DNA from 3 places in the Bradyrhizobium sp. WYCCWR 12699 genome. Region 1 is predicted to be linked to each of the others. Evidence: riboswitches for the same ligand, from Rfam matches in the RefSeq annotation. Region 1 holds a riboswitch; each other region holds the start of a gene.
What was found. A riboswitch is a leader RNA that binds a small molecule or an ion and turns the genes downstream of it on or off. The one in region 1 is predicted to bind cobalamin.
Positions count from the first base shown of each region.

Region 2: another riboswitch for cobalamin. It lies ahead of RPS27_RS32570 (TonB-dependent receptor); the one in region 1 lies ahead of RPS27_RS33835 (energy-coupling factor ABC transporter permease).
Region 3: another riboswitch for cobalamin. It lies ahead of RPS27_RS07955 (TonB-dependent receptor); the one in region 1 lies ahead of RPS27_RS33835 (energy-coupling factor ABC transporter permease).

Region 1 covers NZ_JAVTJN010000039.1:632,153-636,785, reverse strand. Annotated here, with positions in the region: gene RPS27_RS33855 (cobalamin biosynthesis protein) at 1-97, shown strand, start outside; gene cobM (precorrin-4 C(11)-methyltransferase) at 94-876, shown strand; gene RPS27_RS33845 (cobyrinate a,c-diamide synthase) at 876-2,186, shown strand; gene cobA (uroporphyrinogen-III C-methyltransferase) at 2,183-2,914, shown strand; cobalamin riboswitch at 2,960-3,179, shown strand; gene RPS27_RS33835 (energy-coupling factor ABC transporter permease) at 3,216-3,893, shown strand; gene cobF (precorrin-6A synthase (deacetylating)) at 3,936-4,633, shown strand, end outside.
Region 2 covers NZ_JAVTJN010000039.1:357,940-362,572, reverse strand. Annotated here, with positions in the region: gene RPS27_RS32585 (peroxidase-related enzyme) at 1-376, shown strand, start outside; gene RPS27_RS32580 (CoA transferase subunit A) at 483-1,289, shown strand; gene RPS27_RS32575 (CoA-transferase) at 1,286-2,032, shown strand; cobalamin riboswitch at 2,237-2,431, shown strand; gene RPS27_RS32570 (TonB-dependent receptor) at 2,862-4,633, shown strand, end outside.
Region 3 covers NZ_JAVTJN010000007.1:84,451-89,083, forward strand. Annotated here, with positions in the region: gene RPS27_RS07930 (adenylate/guanylate cyclase domain-containing protein) at 1-490, shown strand, start outside; gene RPS27_RS07935 (hypothetical protein) at 596-787, shown strand; gene RPS27_RS07940 (hypothetical protein) at 940-1,149, shown strand; gene RPS27_RS07945 (fumarylacetoacetate hydrolase family protein) at 1,255-2,103, shown strand; gene RPS27_RS07950 (hypothetical protein) at 2,186-2,443, shown strand; cobalamin riboswitch at 2,491-2,705, shown strand; gene RPS27_RS07955 (TonB-dependent receptor) at 2,819-4,633, shown strand, end outside.

The DNA.
Region 1 (4,633 bases):
CGCGGTGGCTGGCCCTCGCGCGCGGCTGATTGCGACGCGGGCGGTCTCGCAGGATCGCGCCGCAACCGCCGCAATCGCGGAAGGAGACGGCGCATGACGGTGCATTTCATCGGCGCCGGGCCCGGCGCGCCAGATCTGCTGACCCTCCGCGGCCGCGACCTGATCGCGGCCTGTCCGGTCTGTCTCTATGCGGGCTCACTGATCCCTGAGGGGGTGCTTGCGCATTGCCCTCCCGGCGCGCGCATCGTCAACACCGCGCCGCTGTCGCTCGATGAGATCATCGCGGAGATCGCCACGGCGCATGCCGAGGGCAAGGATGTCGCACGGCTGCATTCCGGCGATCTCTCGATCTGGTCGGCGATGGGCGAGCAGCTCCGCCGCCTGCGTGCGCTGGGCATTCCCTTTTCGGTCACGCCGGGCGTGCCGTCCTTCTCCGCCGCTGCGGCGGCGCTCGAGGCTGAGCTGACCCTACCGGGGCTTGCCCAGACGGTCGTCCTGACGCGCACGCCGGGCCGCGCCAGTGCAATGCCTGACGGCGAGAAGCTGGCCGCGTTCGCCGCGACCGGCGCGGTGCTCGCGATCCATCTGTCGATTCACCTGCTCGACCAAGTCGTCGCCGAGCTCACGCCGCATTACGACGAAAATTGTCCGGTCGCGATCGTCTGGCGCGCAAGCTGGCCGGACCAGCGTATCGTGCGCGCGACGCTCGGCACGCTCGATGCAGCAGTCGGCGCGGAGATGGAGCGTACTGCGCTGATCCTGGTCGGCAAGACGCTTGGCGCTGCGGATTTTGACGAGAGCCGCCTCTACGCCGCCGACTACGACCGTCGCTATCGGCCCGTCGGCATCGAGCCGCGCTTTCCGGAGGCGTCGTGATGGCGGTGGGCCTTGTCATCTCCGCGCCGGCCTCCGGCGTCGGCAAGACCACGCTGACGCTGGCGCTCGCACGCGCCTGGCGCCATCGCGGCCTGAATGTGCAGTGCTTCAAGAGTGGCCCCGACTACATCGATCCCGCCTTCCACGCGGCTGCGACGGGCCGCGCCTCCGTCAATGTCGATAGCTGGGCGATGGACCGCGGAACGATCGCCCATCTCGTCAGCCGCGGCGCGGATGCCGATGTCGTGCTCGCCGAGGGCTCGATGGGCCTGTTCGACGGCGTCGCCGCGCGCGGCGTCTGCGGCACCGGTGCTACCGCCGACATTGCGGAGATGCTGGGCTGGCCGGTGCTGCTGGTGATCGACCCCTCTGGACAGGCGCAGACAGCGGCGGCGATCGCCGCAGGCCTGCGTGATTACCGCGCCGGTGTGCGCCTCGCGGGCGTCGTGCTCAATCGTGTCGCCAGTCCGCGCCATGAAGACCTGGTGCGGCGTGCGCTCAATGATGCCGGCATCGCCGTGTTCGGCGCGCTGCCGCGCCATGCCGAGATCAGCCTGCCGAAGCGGCATCTCGGCCTGGTGCAGGCCGAAGAGCAGGCCGAGATCGGCAAGCTGATCGACGAAGCCGCGCGCTTCGTCGCCGAGCATGTCGATCTCGATGCCGTGTTGCGCTCCGCAGCCGGATGGTCGCCGCGGCCGGCCGCGGATGGCCTGAACGTGGTGCCGCCCGGCCAGCGCATTGCGTTGGCGCGCGATGCCGCGTTCTCCTTCGTCTATCCGCACATGCTGGAAGCCTGGCGCGCGGCGGGCGCCGAAATCGTGCCGTTCTCGCCGCTGGCCGATGAAACGCCGGACGCGAGCGCCGATGTGTGCTGGCTGCCGGGCGGCTATCCCGAGCTCCATGCCGGCAGGATCGCGGCCAATGCGCGGTTTCGCGAGGGCCTGCGCGCCTTCGCCGAAACGCGGCCCGTGCATGGCGAATGCGGGGGCTATATGGTGCTGGGAGCCGCTTTGACCGACGCGGACGGGATCCGCCATGAGATGACAGACCTGCTTGGCCTCGAGACCAGCTTTGCCAAACGCCGCATGCATCTGGGCTATCGCCTCGCGACGCTCGCCGCGCCGATGCCGGGACATCGCGCCGGGGCGCGTCTGCGCGGCCACGAGTTTCACTATTCGACCATTCTCGCCCAGCCTGACACGCCGCTCGCGGTCGTGCATGATGCGACGGGTGCAATCATCGCCGAGACCGGCTCGCTGCGCGGCCATGTCAGCGGCACGTTCTTTCATCTGATCGCGGAGGACCGGTGAACGGGTTCGTTTCCTTCATCTCCGCCGGACCCGGCGACCCTGAATTGCTCACGCTCAAGGGCGCCGCGCGGCTGCGCGAGGCCGACGTCGTGCTCTATGACGATCTCGCCTCGGGCGCGATCCTCGATCTCGCCCGGCCCGAAGCCAATCTCGTCGCGGTCGGTAAGCGGGCAGGGCGGCCTTCGACCAAGCAGCATCACGTCAACCGTCTGCTGGTCGACTATGCGGTAACGGGCGCGCGCGTGGTGCGGCTGAAGTCCGGCGATGCCGGGATATTCGGCCGGCTCGAGGAGGAGATCGAGACGCTGCGCGAAGCCGGCATCGGCTATGAGATCGTCCCCGGCGTCACCTCGGCTTGCGCCGCCGCGGCCCAGGCCGGCATTCCCCTGACAAGGCGCCACACCTCGCGCCGGGTGCAGTTCATCACCGGCGCGGACGTCACCGGCGAGCTGCCGCCGAACCTGAATTGGGGGGCGCTGGCCGATCCTGAAGCGACGACCGTGGTCTATATGGGCCGGCGCACCTTTCCGGCGCTTGCCGCAAAATTGATCGCGCACGGACTCGCCGCGGATACGCCGGCGCTGGTCGCCGAATCCCTCGGCCGTTCCGACGAGCGGTTGGTCCGCACCACCATTGCCGAGCTTGCCGAGCAGCTTGCCCGCGGCGGCGCCGCTTCCACCGCCGCCGTGATCCTGTTCGGCGCGCTGGCGGGGGATTATCCGTCGTGACGGCCGCGGCCGCCCTTCGCCTCTTGACGCAGGCGCGCCGAAAGGAGCACACAGGAGGGGCATGGTGCTCAACGCGGCGCAAAGCGCCGGAGCATAATCGGGAATGGGGATGGGCGGACCAAGTTGCGGCGCTCAAAACCCCAGCCGCCCCCGCGACTGTAAGCGGTGAGGGGCTCCGATCAGCCACTGGGCCGCAAGGCCCGGGAAGGCCGGAGAACCCAGTGAACCGCGAGCCAGGAGACCGGCCCTGCACGTTTTGAGGCCAAGGCCGTCGGGTGTGACGGCAGGAAGGATCTGAGCCATGCATATCGAACCCGGGATCGTGACGGGCGCCAAGCTCGTGTTGAGTTACGCAACCGGCATCGCCGCAGGCGGCGTTGCCTTGAAGCTCGCGGCCGAGACCGTACGCGAGCAGGGCATGACGTCGTTCGCCGCGCGCACCTTGGCCACGACGGTTCTCGTCTTCGTCTTCTTCGAGATCCTGCCGCACTTCCCGGTCGGCATCTCCGAGGTCCACTTCATTCTCGGCTCGACCTTGTTCCTGCTGTTCGGTGCGGCGCCCGCCGCCTTTGGCCTCGCGTTCGGCCTGCTGCTTCAGGGCGTGTTCTTCGAGCCGGCCGACATCCCGCAATACGGCATGAACGTCACGACGCTCCTGGTGCCGCTGTTCGCGATCCAGGCGATCGCAACGCGGATCATCCCGCGCAACACCGCCTATGTCGATTTGAAGTATCGCCAGGCGCTGGCGCTGTCGACGACCTATCAGGCCGGCGTGATCGGCTGGGTCGCGTTCTGGGCGCTCTATGGCTCGGGCTTTGCGATGAGCAACCTCGCCAGCATCGCGACGTTCGCCGCCTCTTACGCGCTGGTCATCGTGATCGAGCCGCTGGCTGATCTGGCCGTGCTGGCGCTGGCGAAGTCGCTGCGCGGCGTCACCGCGCCGGGCTTCGTCACCCCGCGCCTGCATAACGCGGCCTAAAGAGACAAGGGGCGGCCGTCATGGCCGCCCCCGGCGCCTGCGATGCTCACGCTTTCCCTGATCGGCATCGGTTGCGGCGATCCTGGCCAGCTCACGCGCGCCGCCGTTGAAGCCATCAACGCCGCCGATCTCGTCCTGATCCCGCGCAAGGGAACGGCGAAGTCCGATCTCGCCGATCTCAGGCGGACGATCTGCGCGGATGTCCTGACCAATCAAACGACGCGTATCGCCGAGTTCGATCTTCCCGTGCGCGACACCGAGGAAGCGGATTACCGCAAGGGCGTGGACGACTGGCACGATGCGGTTGCCGCGACCTGGTCGAAAGCGATCAGAGATCATCTCAAGGGTGAGGGCAAGGTCGCGCTGCTGATCTGGGGCGATCCCTCGCTGTATGATTCCTCGCTGCGCATTGCGCGGCGGCTCGATCCCTTGCCTAAAATCGAAGTCGTGCCCGGCATCACCTCGATCCAGGCGCTGTGCGCGGCCCATGCGCTGCCGCTCAACGACATCGGCGAGCCGTTTCTGGTCACGACGGGACGGCGCCTGCGCGAAGGCGGCTGGCCGCAAGGTGTCGACACCGTGGTGGTGATGCTCGACGGCGGCACGGCGTTCCAGTCGCTCGATCCTGATAGCCTCCACATTTACTGGGGCGCCTATCTCGGCATGCAAGATCAGATCATCCTATCCGGCGCGCTCGCCGAAATCGGCCCGCGTATCGTGGCCGTGCGCCAGGAGGCGCG
Region 2 (4,633 bases), 270 kb from region 1:
CACCAAGGCCGAGCGGGAAATGATCGTGGTTGCCACCAGCAACCTCAATCAATGTCAGTATTGCGTCATCGCGCATGGCGCGATCCTGCGCATCCGCGCCAAGGATCCGCTGATCGCGGACCAGGTCGCGGTCAACTACCGCAAGGCCGACATCACGGACCGCCAGAAGGCGATGCTCGATTTCGCCGTCCGCGTCTCGACCGAGGCCTACGAGGTTTCCGAGTCCGATTTCGCCGCGCTGAAATCGCACGGCTTCACGGAGGAGGACGTCTGGGACATTGCCGCGATCACGGCCTTTTTCGGCCTCTCCAACCGGCTTGCCAACGTCACCAGCATGCGTCCGAACGCGGAGTTCTACAGCATGGGACGCGGCTGACGGAGTTCGCTCATTCACGATCGGGCGGCTCGTGCGGCTTTGGTGCTGCGACGAATCCGGAAGTTGATCTTGCTCGATCGGCGTCTTGATTGGGAGAGGTGAAGAGATGACAGACTTCGTAACGCCGCAAGAGATGGCGGAGATGATACCCTCGGGGTGCAAGCTCGGTCTGGCGCCTGACGATTACGCTGCATCCCCCGGAATGATTCGGCTGCTGATCGATCGCGGCGTTCGCGGTCTGCATGTGGTGTGTGCGCCGATCGGCGGCATGCAGGTCGACATGCTGATCGGCGCCGGCGCCGTGACGACGCTGGAGACCAGTGCCGTCAGTCTCGGCGAAGCCGGCGGCGCGCCCTGTTTCAGCCGGGCCGTCCGCGACGGATCCATTCGCCTGCGCGATGCGACCTGTCCCGCGGTGTTCGCAGGGCTGACGGCCGCCGAGAAGGGCGTGCCGTTCATGCCGATCCGCGGCATCATCGGCAGTGACGTCCTGGAGAAGCGGGACGACTGGAAGGTGACGTCGAATCCGTTCGATGACGGCGAGAAGATCGTCGTGGTCTCGGCGATCCAGCCCGACATCGCCTTGTTTCATGCGCCCGAAGCGGACCGGTTCGGCAACGTTCGGCTGGGGCGCCGGCGCGAAACCATGCTGCTGGCGCACGCCTCGAAGAACGCGTTCGTGACCGTCGAGCGGATCTCCGAGACGTCACTGCTCGAGGACGAGAAAATGGCCGCGGGCGTCCTGCCTGCAATCTATGTGAGTGCGGTCGCGCAGTTGAAGAACGGCGGGTGGCCCACGGGGCTTTACGCCGAGTATCCCAGGGATGGGCAGGAAGTCGAGAAATACGCGCGCGCGGCGCGCTCGCCGGAGGGTTTCCAGGCCTATATCCGGGGTTCGAGGAGCGCGGCATGACCGAGGCGTGCACCAGCCGCGAGCTGATGATCTATACGATCTCGCGGCTGCTGAATGGCGTGCGGCATGTTGCGGTCGGTCAATCCTCGCCGATGCCGGCGGCCGGTGCGATGCTGTTGCGTGCGCTCAACGAGCGTGACGGAGCGGAGCGCGTGCAGGTCTCGATCCTCGGATCGGTCAAGCACAATTCCTTCACTGGAGGAGCCGAGGAGCTGTTCGATTGCGCCGCGCAGGGGCGCCTGGATGCCTTCTTTCTCGGCGGTGGCCAGATCGACGGCCGGGGCAATGTCAATCTCGTCGGCACCGGCGACTACCCGAACAATCCGGTTAGGTGGCCCGGCTCGTTCGGCTCCGCCTATCTGTACTTCCTCGTTCCGCGGGTCATCCTGTTCCGCGAGGAGCACAGCCTGCGGTCCCTGGTAGAGCGCGTGGACTTCGTGTCTGCGCCTGGGGTCACCGACGAGACGGTCTATCGGCGCGGCGGCCCGCATGCGCTGCTGACCAACGCGGCGCTATTCTCCTTCGACCGGGAGGCGGGGCGCTTTCGCCTCGAGAGCACGCATCCCGGCTATGGTTGGCGCGACATTCGCGGCACGACGGGCTTTGCCTACGACAACGAGCAATGCGAGGTCACGACGCCGTCGCCGGACGACGCGACGCTGGCCTTGATCCGGGGACGGATCCGCGAGGAGCTGCGCGAATGCTATCCGCAGTTCGCGGGCAACATGCCGGGTCCGGGGTAGGGGATCGCGTCTGCACTCTGCGGTCGGGTTAGGGCGCGTACTCTTGAACATCCGTCGATATCTGCCTCGCGTCGATACTGCCGTCCTCATGCAATTGCGGCAGATGTCGCGAAGGGCCACACCTGATTTGGACCGAGAGGGAAACGCCGCCCCCGGGTGGTTGCCAATTCGCCCGATGGCCAGTTGACAGTCCTTTGCAAATAAAACTAGGTTGCCGGCGACGGTTCTCTTTCGGGAGATCAATAGGGAATACGGTGCGGGTGTCCCCAACGCCGTGGCTGCCCCCGCAACTGTAAGCGGCGAGCCTTCGTCAAAAGCCACTGGGCCTGCGGGCCTGGGAAGGCGGCGACAGGCAACGACCCGCGAGCCAGGAGACCTGCCGTCAGTCGTGGTCACACGCGAGCACATTGGGCGGGGTGTCCTGATGAGTGTTGAGCTGCCTTCCTCTTGAGGCAGCGGCCAAGCTGCGTTCGCGGTGACGTGCCACGTTATCGCGAGACTATTGATGACCTCCCGTAAGATCTTCGCGCCACGCTGCGCGTTGCTCCGTTCAGTTGCATTTTCCTGCCTCGTGGTGTCGAGCAATGGCTGGGCACAATCCGCAAGACCAGCGCAGACGCTCGATCCTGTCGTAGTGGAGCCGTCGGCGAAGCCACCGAATGCCCGGAGCGCCCGACGCAGCGATTCCACGCGCCTCGCGCGCCCACACCAGCAGCGAAACGCAGCTACCGCCGAAACGCGGGCTCCGACGACCAACCCAGCGGGTCCCGTATTCGCCGCACCGACGCTCAACCTCACCGGCGCTAGCACGGCCGGCAGCCGACTAAGCTTGACGCGACTGCAGACGCCGGCCAGCGTGGAGGTGATCTCGGCCGAGACCATTTCTGAACGCGGCCAGCAGAACATCCTCGACGCGGTGACGCAGAACGCCACCGGCTTCACTGCAAGCCCGGCACCAGGCAACGGCGGCGTCTCGTTCAACACCCGCGGCTTCACGGGCCTTGGGTCTGTCATGACGCTCTATGATGGCACCCAGCTTTATATCGGCGCCGGCACCGTGACCTTTCCGTTCGACACATGGTCGACCGAGCGCATCGAGGTGCTGCGCGGCCCTGCTTCGGTGATGTACGGCGCGGGTGCGGTCGGCGGTGCCATCAACGTCGTCTCGAAACTGCCATCGTGGGTCCCTCGCAACCAGGCCGAGATGTCGCTGGACAGCAACATGACGCGGCGAATTGCCGTGGATAGCGGAGGTCCAGTAAGCAGGGACGTCGCCTATCGCATCACCGCCACCGGCAACATGTCGGACGGCTGGGTTGATCGTGACAGGACTTCGAATGTCGCGCTCCATGCCGTGGTCCAGATCAGGCAGAACGAAGACGTCACCTGGACACTGTCCACGGACTATGGCGACCGCAATCCCTCACGCTACTTCGGCACGCCGCTGATCAACGGCATGCTCAATGAATCTCTTCGGTTCAAGAATTACAACGTCAGCGACAGCCACATCCGATACCACGATAGCTGGAGCCAGGCGAAGACGGAATGGCAGGTCGCTGATGGCATCTCGATCCAGAACACGCTCTACTACCTGAACTCCAAGAGGCACTGGAAGGACGTCGAAAGCTACGCTTACAATCCCGGCACCGGCCTGATCAATCGAAGCAGCTATATCGAGATTTTTCACGACCAGCAGCAGGTCGGCAATCGCATGGATGCGAAGTTTCGTGGGCATGTCTTCGGCATGGCCAACGAGTTCCTGGCAGGCTTTGACGTCAACAGCATCAACTTTACCCATACCAACAACTCGCCCTATGGCGGCTCGTCGTCCGTCAACCCGTACAGCTTCGTTCCTGGCGTGTTCAACAGTCCGAACGCCACGGTCCCCAGTTTCGGCAGCGTAACCAACCAATACGCGCTGTTCGCCGAGAACCGGCTGTCGGTCACCGAGCAATTGTCCCTGATTGCCGGCATCCGCCACGATGAGCCGACGGTCACGCGCACCGACTATGTCACGCCCGCCAACAGCTTCGAAAAGTCGTTCTCCTCGACGACCTGGCGCGCCGGCGCGGTCTATACGCCCGTCAAGGACCTCGCTTTCTATGGCCAATATTCCACCGCGGTCGATCCGGTCGGGGGGATCATCTCGCTGTCGTCCGCCAACAAGAATTTCGATCTGGCCACCGGCAGACAGATCGAGATCGGCGTCAAGCAATCGTTCTGGGGCGGCCGGGGTGAATGGACACTGGCCGGCTACGAAATCGTGAAGAACAACCTGCTGGCACGCGATCCCAACGTTCCTTCGCTCACCGTCCAGGTCGGCCAGCAATCATCGCGTGGGATCGAAGCATCAGTCGGGTTCCTGCTCGACTATGGCTGGCGAATAGATGCAAACACAGCCTTCCTGCGCGCGAAGTACGACGACTTCGTGCAATCGGTTGGTGGCGCAGCCGTGAACTATGCCGGCAACGTGCCGGTCAACGTACCGCAGACCGTCTCCAACATCTGGGCGACCTGGGCCTTTGCACCCAACTGGTCGGCCAATGCAGGCGTGCAGATCGTCGGCAAGACCTACGCGGACAATGCCAACACGATGACGCG
Region 3 (4,633 bases), on a different contig from region 1:
CGATTTGCGGATCGGCATCGCAACCGGCGAGGTGCTGACCGGCAGCATCGGCTCGGAGCTGATGATGAGCTTCACGGTGATGGGCGATGCCGTGAACCTGGCCTCGCGGCTGGAAGCCGTCAACAAGGTCTACGGCACCCGCATCCTGATCTCGCAGGCCACCGCCGAGGCGATCGGATCGCAGCTCGAGCTGCGCGAAATCGATCGCCTGGCAGTCGCCGGCCAGACCGCGCCGCAGACGATCTTCGAGGTGATGGCGAGGGCTGGCGCGCTCACGGATGCGCAATTTGGCTTGCGCACGCACTATGCCGAGGCGCTCGCCGCCTATCGCGCCCGGCGCTTCGATGCGGCGCGCGCGGCCTTTGGCGCGGCGCTCGAAGCCGTCCCCGGCGACGGCCCCTCGCGCACGATGCTCGGCCGCATCGCGCAGTTCGAGGCGAGCCCGCCGGACCAGGGATGGGACGGCGCCTGGCGCCTCGACAGCAAATAGCCTGCCGCACCGGAAAAATTATTTCTACGGGATAACGATGTTCGCCGTGACCTATTTCCCGGGCTTAGGTTGGATGTCCTTGTGGCGTTTGATGGGGACACGCCGATGCCAGAACTTCAGGACAGGCTGGAACGGTTCGAGACGCTCACCGCCGAATGCGAGCTGATCGCCAAGCTCGCCACCGACAGCACCAAGCGCGAGTTCTATCTGAAGCTTTCGGAGCAGTACCGTCAGCTGGCGCTGGACATGCGGCAGGCGATCGCGACCAAGGCGGCGGAAACTCAGGCGGCGGCCTGAGGCCAGCTGCAATCCGTTCTTAACGTTTGGCGCGCATCCTAATGGCATGCGGGCGTCGCTGATCGGCGGTGCCCGTGTTGGGAAGGCCGGGGTTCGCTGCAATGCAGCGTGCGCCGTGAACGTCGTTTTGCCATGCCTCACAGGGCAATCCCATGCGCCTCGTTGCCGTGATCATCATCGCGCTCATGACGGCGGCCTGCGACCAGGAGCAGGACATCACCGGCTCGACGCCGGTCTGTCCCTTGCGGAACTACAGCTACAACCCCCGCGACATGAACCAGTGCGTCAATGCCTGCAAATCATGCGATCGCGGCACAACCGTCACCTGCACGACCTCCTGCAGCCTCAAGGGCGCGCGCTGAGCGCATCGCCTGCTGCCTTGCAGGGATCGCAACCGCGCCATCCCCGGCCGCCATCGTCCCCGCCATCTCGACCTGATAGGGTCGGTTGGAGCAGGGGGACATCGGATGAAATTCGCAAGCTTTGAAATCAACAACGTGGCGTCATGGGGTCTGGTGGACGGCGACGCCGTGGCCGATCTCGGCGCGGTGCTGGGCGATCGCTATCCCGATCTCAAATCGGCGATCGCCGCGGGCGTTCTGTCCGAGGTCGCCGCCGCGGCAGCCCGGGCGAAGCGCCATCCGCTGGCCAGCATCGCCTTTCTGCCTGTGATCCCGAACCCCGACAAGATCCTCTGCATCGGGCTCAACTATGAGAACCACCGCAAGGAGACCGGGCGTACCGAGGTCGACAATCCCACCGTGTTCGGCCGCTTCGCCAACAGCCAGACCGGGCATCTCACCGACATCATCCGCCCGAAGGTCTCGACCCAGCTCGACTTCGAGGGCGAGCTCGCCGTCGTGATCGGCAAGGCCGGCCGCTACATCCCCCGCGCCGAGGCGTTCGGCCATGTGGCCGGCTATGCCTGCTACAACGAGGGCAGCGTCCGCGACTACCAGCGCCATACCCATCAGTTCACGCCGGGCAAGAACTTTCCCGCCACCGGCGCCTTCGGCCCGTTCCTGGTGACGCCCGACGAGGTCGGAGAGGTCGGGCCGCTGCGGCTGCAGACCCGGCTCAACGGCGAGGTGGTGCAGGACACCACCATCGATCAGATGATCTTCGATATCCCGCGCCAGATCGAATATTGCTCGCAGTTTACCCGGCTCGAGCCCGGCGACGTCATCGCCACCGGCACGCCGGGCGGCGTCGGCTCGCGGCGCACCCCGCCGCTCTGGATGAAGGCGGGCGATGTCGTCGAGGTCGAGATCGACAAGGTCGGCCTGCTGCGCAATGCCGTCGCCGACGAGGCCTGACGGAACCGACGGTGCTGGGGCACCGGAACGATTCACATGGGTTAGCCATTGAAGACGAGGGCAGGACGCGGAGTCCGATGGAATGGGTATGCTCGATCCCGGCCGATTTCTGGTGTCGTGCTCGCATTGCGACGCCTGGCCGATGGCGGCCAATGTGAAGCGGTCGAGCTGGTCGGCGTCGCCGCATGAGGTTCGCTTTGTCTGCACGCGCTGCCGCCGCGAGGAGACTGCGATCGTCTCGGCCTCCGGCGAATTGACCCCGATCAAGCGCGTCGATGTTCCGCCTCGCGATGTCGCTGCCGCCTGGGCCCAGGCCCAGCGTTTGCGAGGGCGGACTTGAGCCGCAGTTGCTACACCGACTGGCCGATTGACTCTCCGGCGGAACGGCACGTAGATGATCGTGACGGTTCTCCTCATGGAGATCAAAAGGGAATGTGGTGCGGGACGTCCCAACGCCGGGATTTGTCTCAACGCCACGGCTGCCCCCGCAACTGTAAGCGGTGAATCTTTCGTCCTGTGCCACTGGGAATCTCGGTCCTGGGAAGGCGACGCAAGGTAACGACCCGCGAGCCAGGAGACCTGCCGTCAGCCGTGGTCACACGCGAGGATGTCGGTCGGGGAGTACAGACATTGGCTTCACCGGAGCAGCCCATCGCTCTGCCGTGAAACCTCGTTCGCTGTGACGTGCCACCGACGTCATACCGAGGTTACAACATTGTCCCGTCTCGCTTCTGCTGCCCGGCGCCTCAGCGTAGGCCTGTTCGCATCCGTCTCGCTCCATTCGCTCGGTCTCTCCGCCGCCTTCGCCCAGCATGCTGTCGCCGAGCAGTTGCCGCCGGTCGAGGTGAGCAAGCCCGACGATCAGAACCGCACGCGGGCCAGGGCGATCGGTGAGGGCGAGACGACGAGGCCGCGGCGAGCCGCGAATGTCGCGCCGGCAGGCAATGGCACCGGCTCATCCGGCCCGGGCTCCGAGGCTGTCGCGGGTGACGGCGGCATCGTCGGAGCCGCCACGACCGTCATCACGGCCGCGGATATCGCGCATGCGCCGTCGCAGACGCTTGCCGAGATCATCGCCACGCAGACTCCGGGAGCCCAGATCACGACGTTCTATGGCGGCCAGATCGGCGCCAAGACCAGCGTGGACCTGCGTGGCTTCGGCGCCTTTGCCACCGCCAACACGCTGGTGCTGGTCAACGGCCGGCGGCTCAATGATGTCGACATGGCGCAGGTGGACCTCTCCACCATCCCGCTCAATTCCATCGAGCGTATCGAGATCACGCGCGGCAACTCCGGCGCGGTGCTCTACGGCGACAACGCGGTCGGCGGCGTGATCAACATCGTCACCAAGACCGGAAGCGGCGGACCGCCCGTGACCGCGCGCATCGAGGCCGGCTTCGGCTCGTTCAACACCAGGCTCGGCAATGTCTCGACCTCGCTCAATTCCGGGCCGTGGTCGACCTCGTTCTACGGCAATGCCGTCAGCACCGACGGCTATCGCGACAACAATCGCTATTCCCAGCAGAATGGCGTCGGCAATCTCAATTACACGACGCCGGGCCTGACGGCATTTCTCACGGTCACCGGCGACAATCAGGAGCTGCGCCTGCCGGGCGGCCGCACCGTCGATCCCTCCATCGGCCTCGACGAGCTCAAGACCAGCCGCCGAGGCACCAGCACGCCGTTCAACTACGCCAACCAGCAGGGCATTAGCGCGACAGCCGGCTTCACCAAGACCCTGGTCAACGGCGTCGATCTCATCGTCGACGGCGGTGTGCGCGACAAGAAGCAGCAGAGCGCGTTCTTCTCCAGCCCGGCGCCGGTTCCTGCCTTCTTCACCTCGACTTATGTCGATTCCAACCTGACGACGTGGTCGATCACGCCGCGGCTCAGCGTGAAGAGCCTGCTGCTCGGCATGCCGTCGCAGCTCCTGACTGGCATCGACTACTACGATGCGAGCTTCCGGCAGGACCGCGGCGCCGGGCAGGGGCTCGCCGCCTGGCACAATTACGACCTCAGGCAGCAGACGGTCGCCGGTTATTTCCAGCACACATTGGGAGTCGCGCCCACGACCGACATCTCCTACGGGGCGCGGGTGCAGAACGTCAGGCTTGCGGCACGCGACAATTTCGACGCGGCGGCGCCGTTCAACGCCGACATCGGCGCGTCGCCGCTGACCAGCGAGGAGACCCAATATGCGCTGCATCTGGGAGCCGAGCATCGCCTCAATGACGTGGTCTCGCTGTTCGGCCGCGCCGCGCGCGCCTTCCGCACGCCTGACGTCGACGAGCGGCTGTCCTCGGGGCCGTCCTTCGATCCCCTGACCTTCGTGGCCATCCCGCAAACGTTCCAGCTCAAGACCCAGACCTCGCAGGACATCGAGGGCGGCCTGCGCATCAAGGGCGGCGGACTTCAGCTGCAGAGCAGCCTCTATCTGATGGACCTCACCAACGAGGTCCATTTCAACCCGGTCCTGTTCTACAACACCAATCTCGATCCGACCCGCCGCTACGGCTCGGAGACCAGCCTG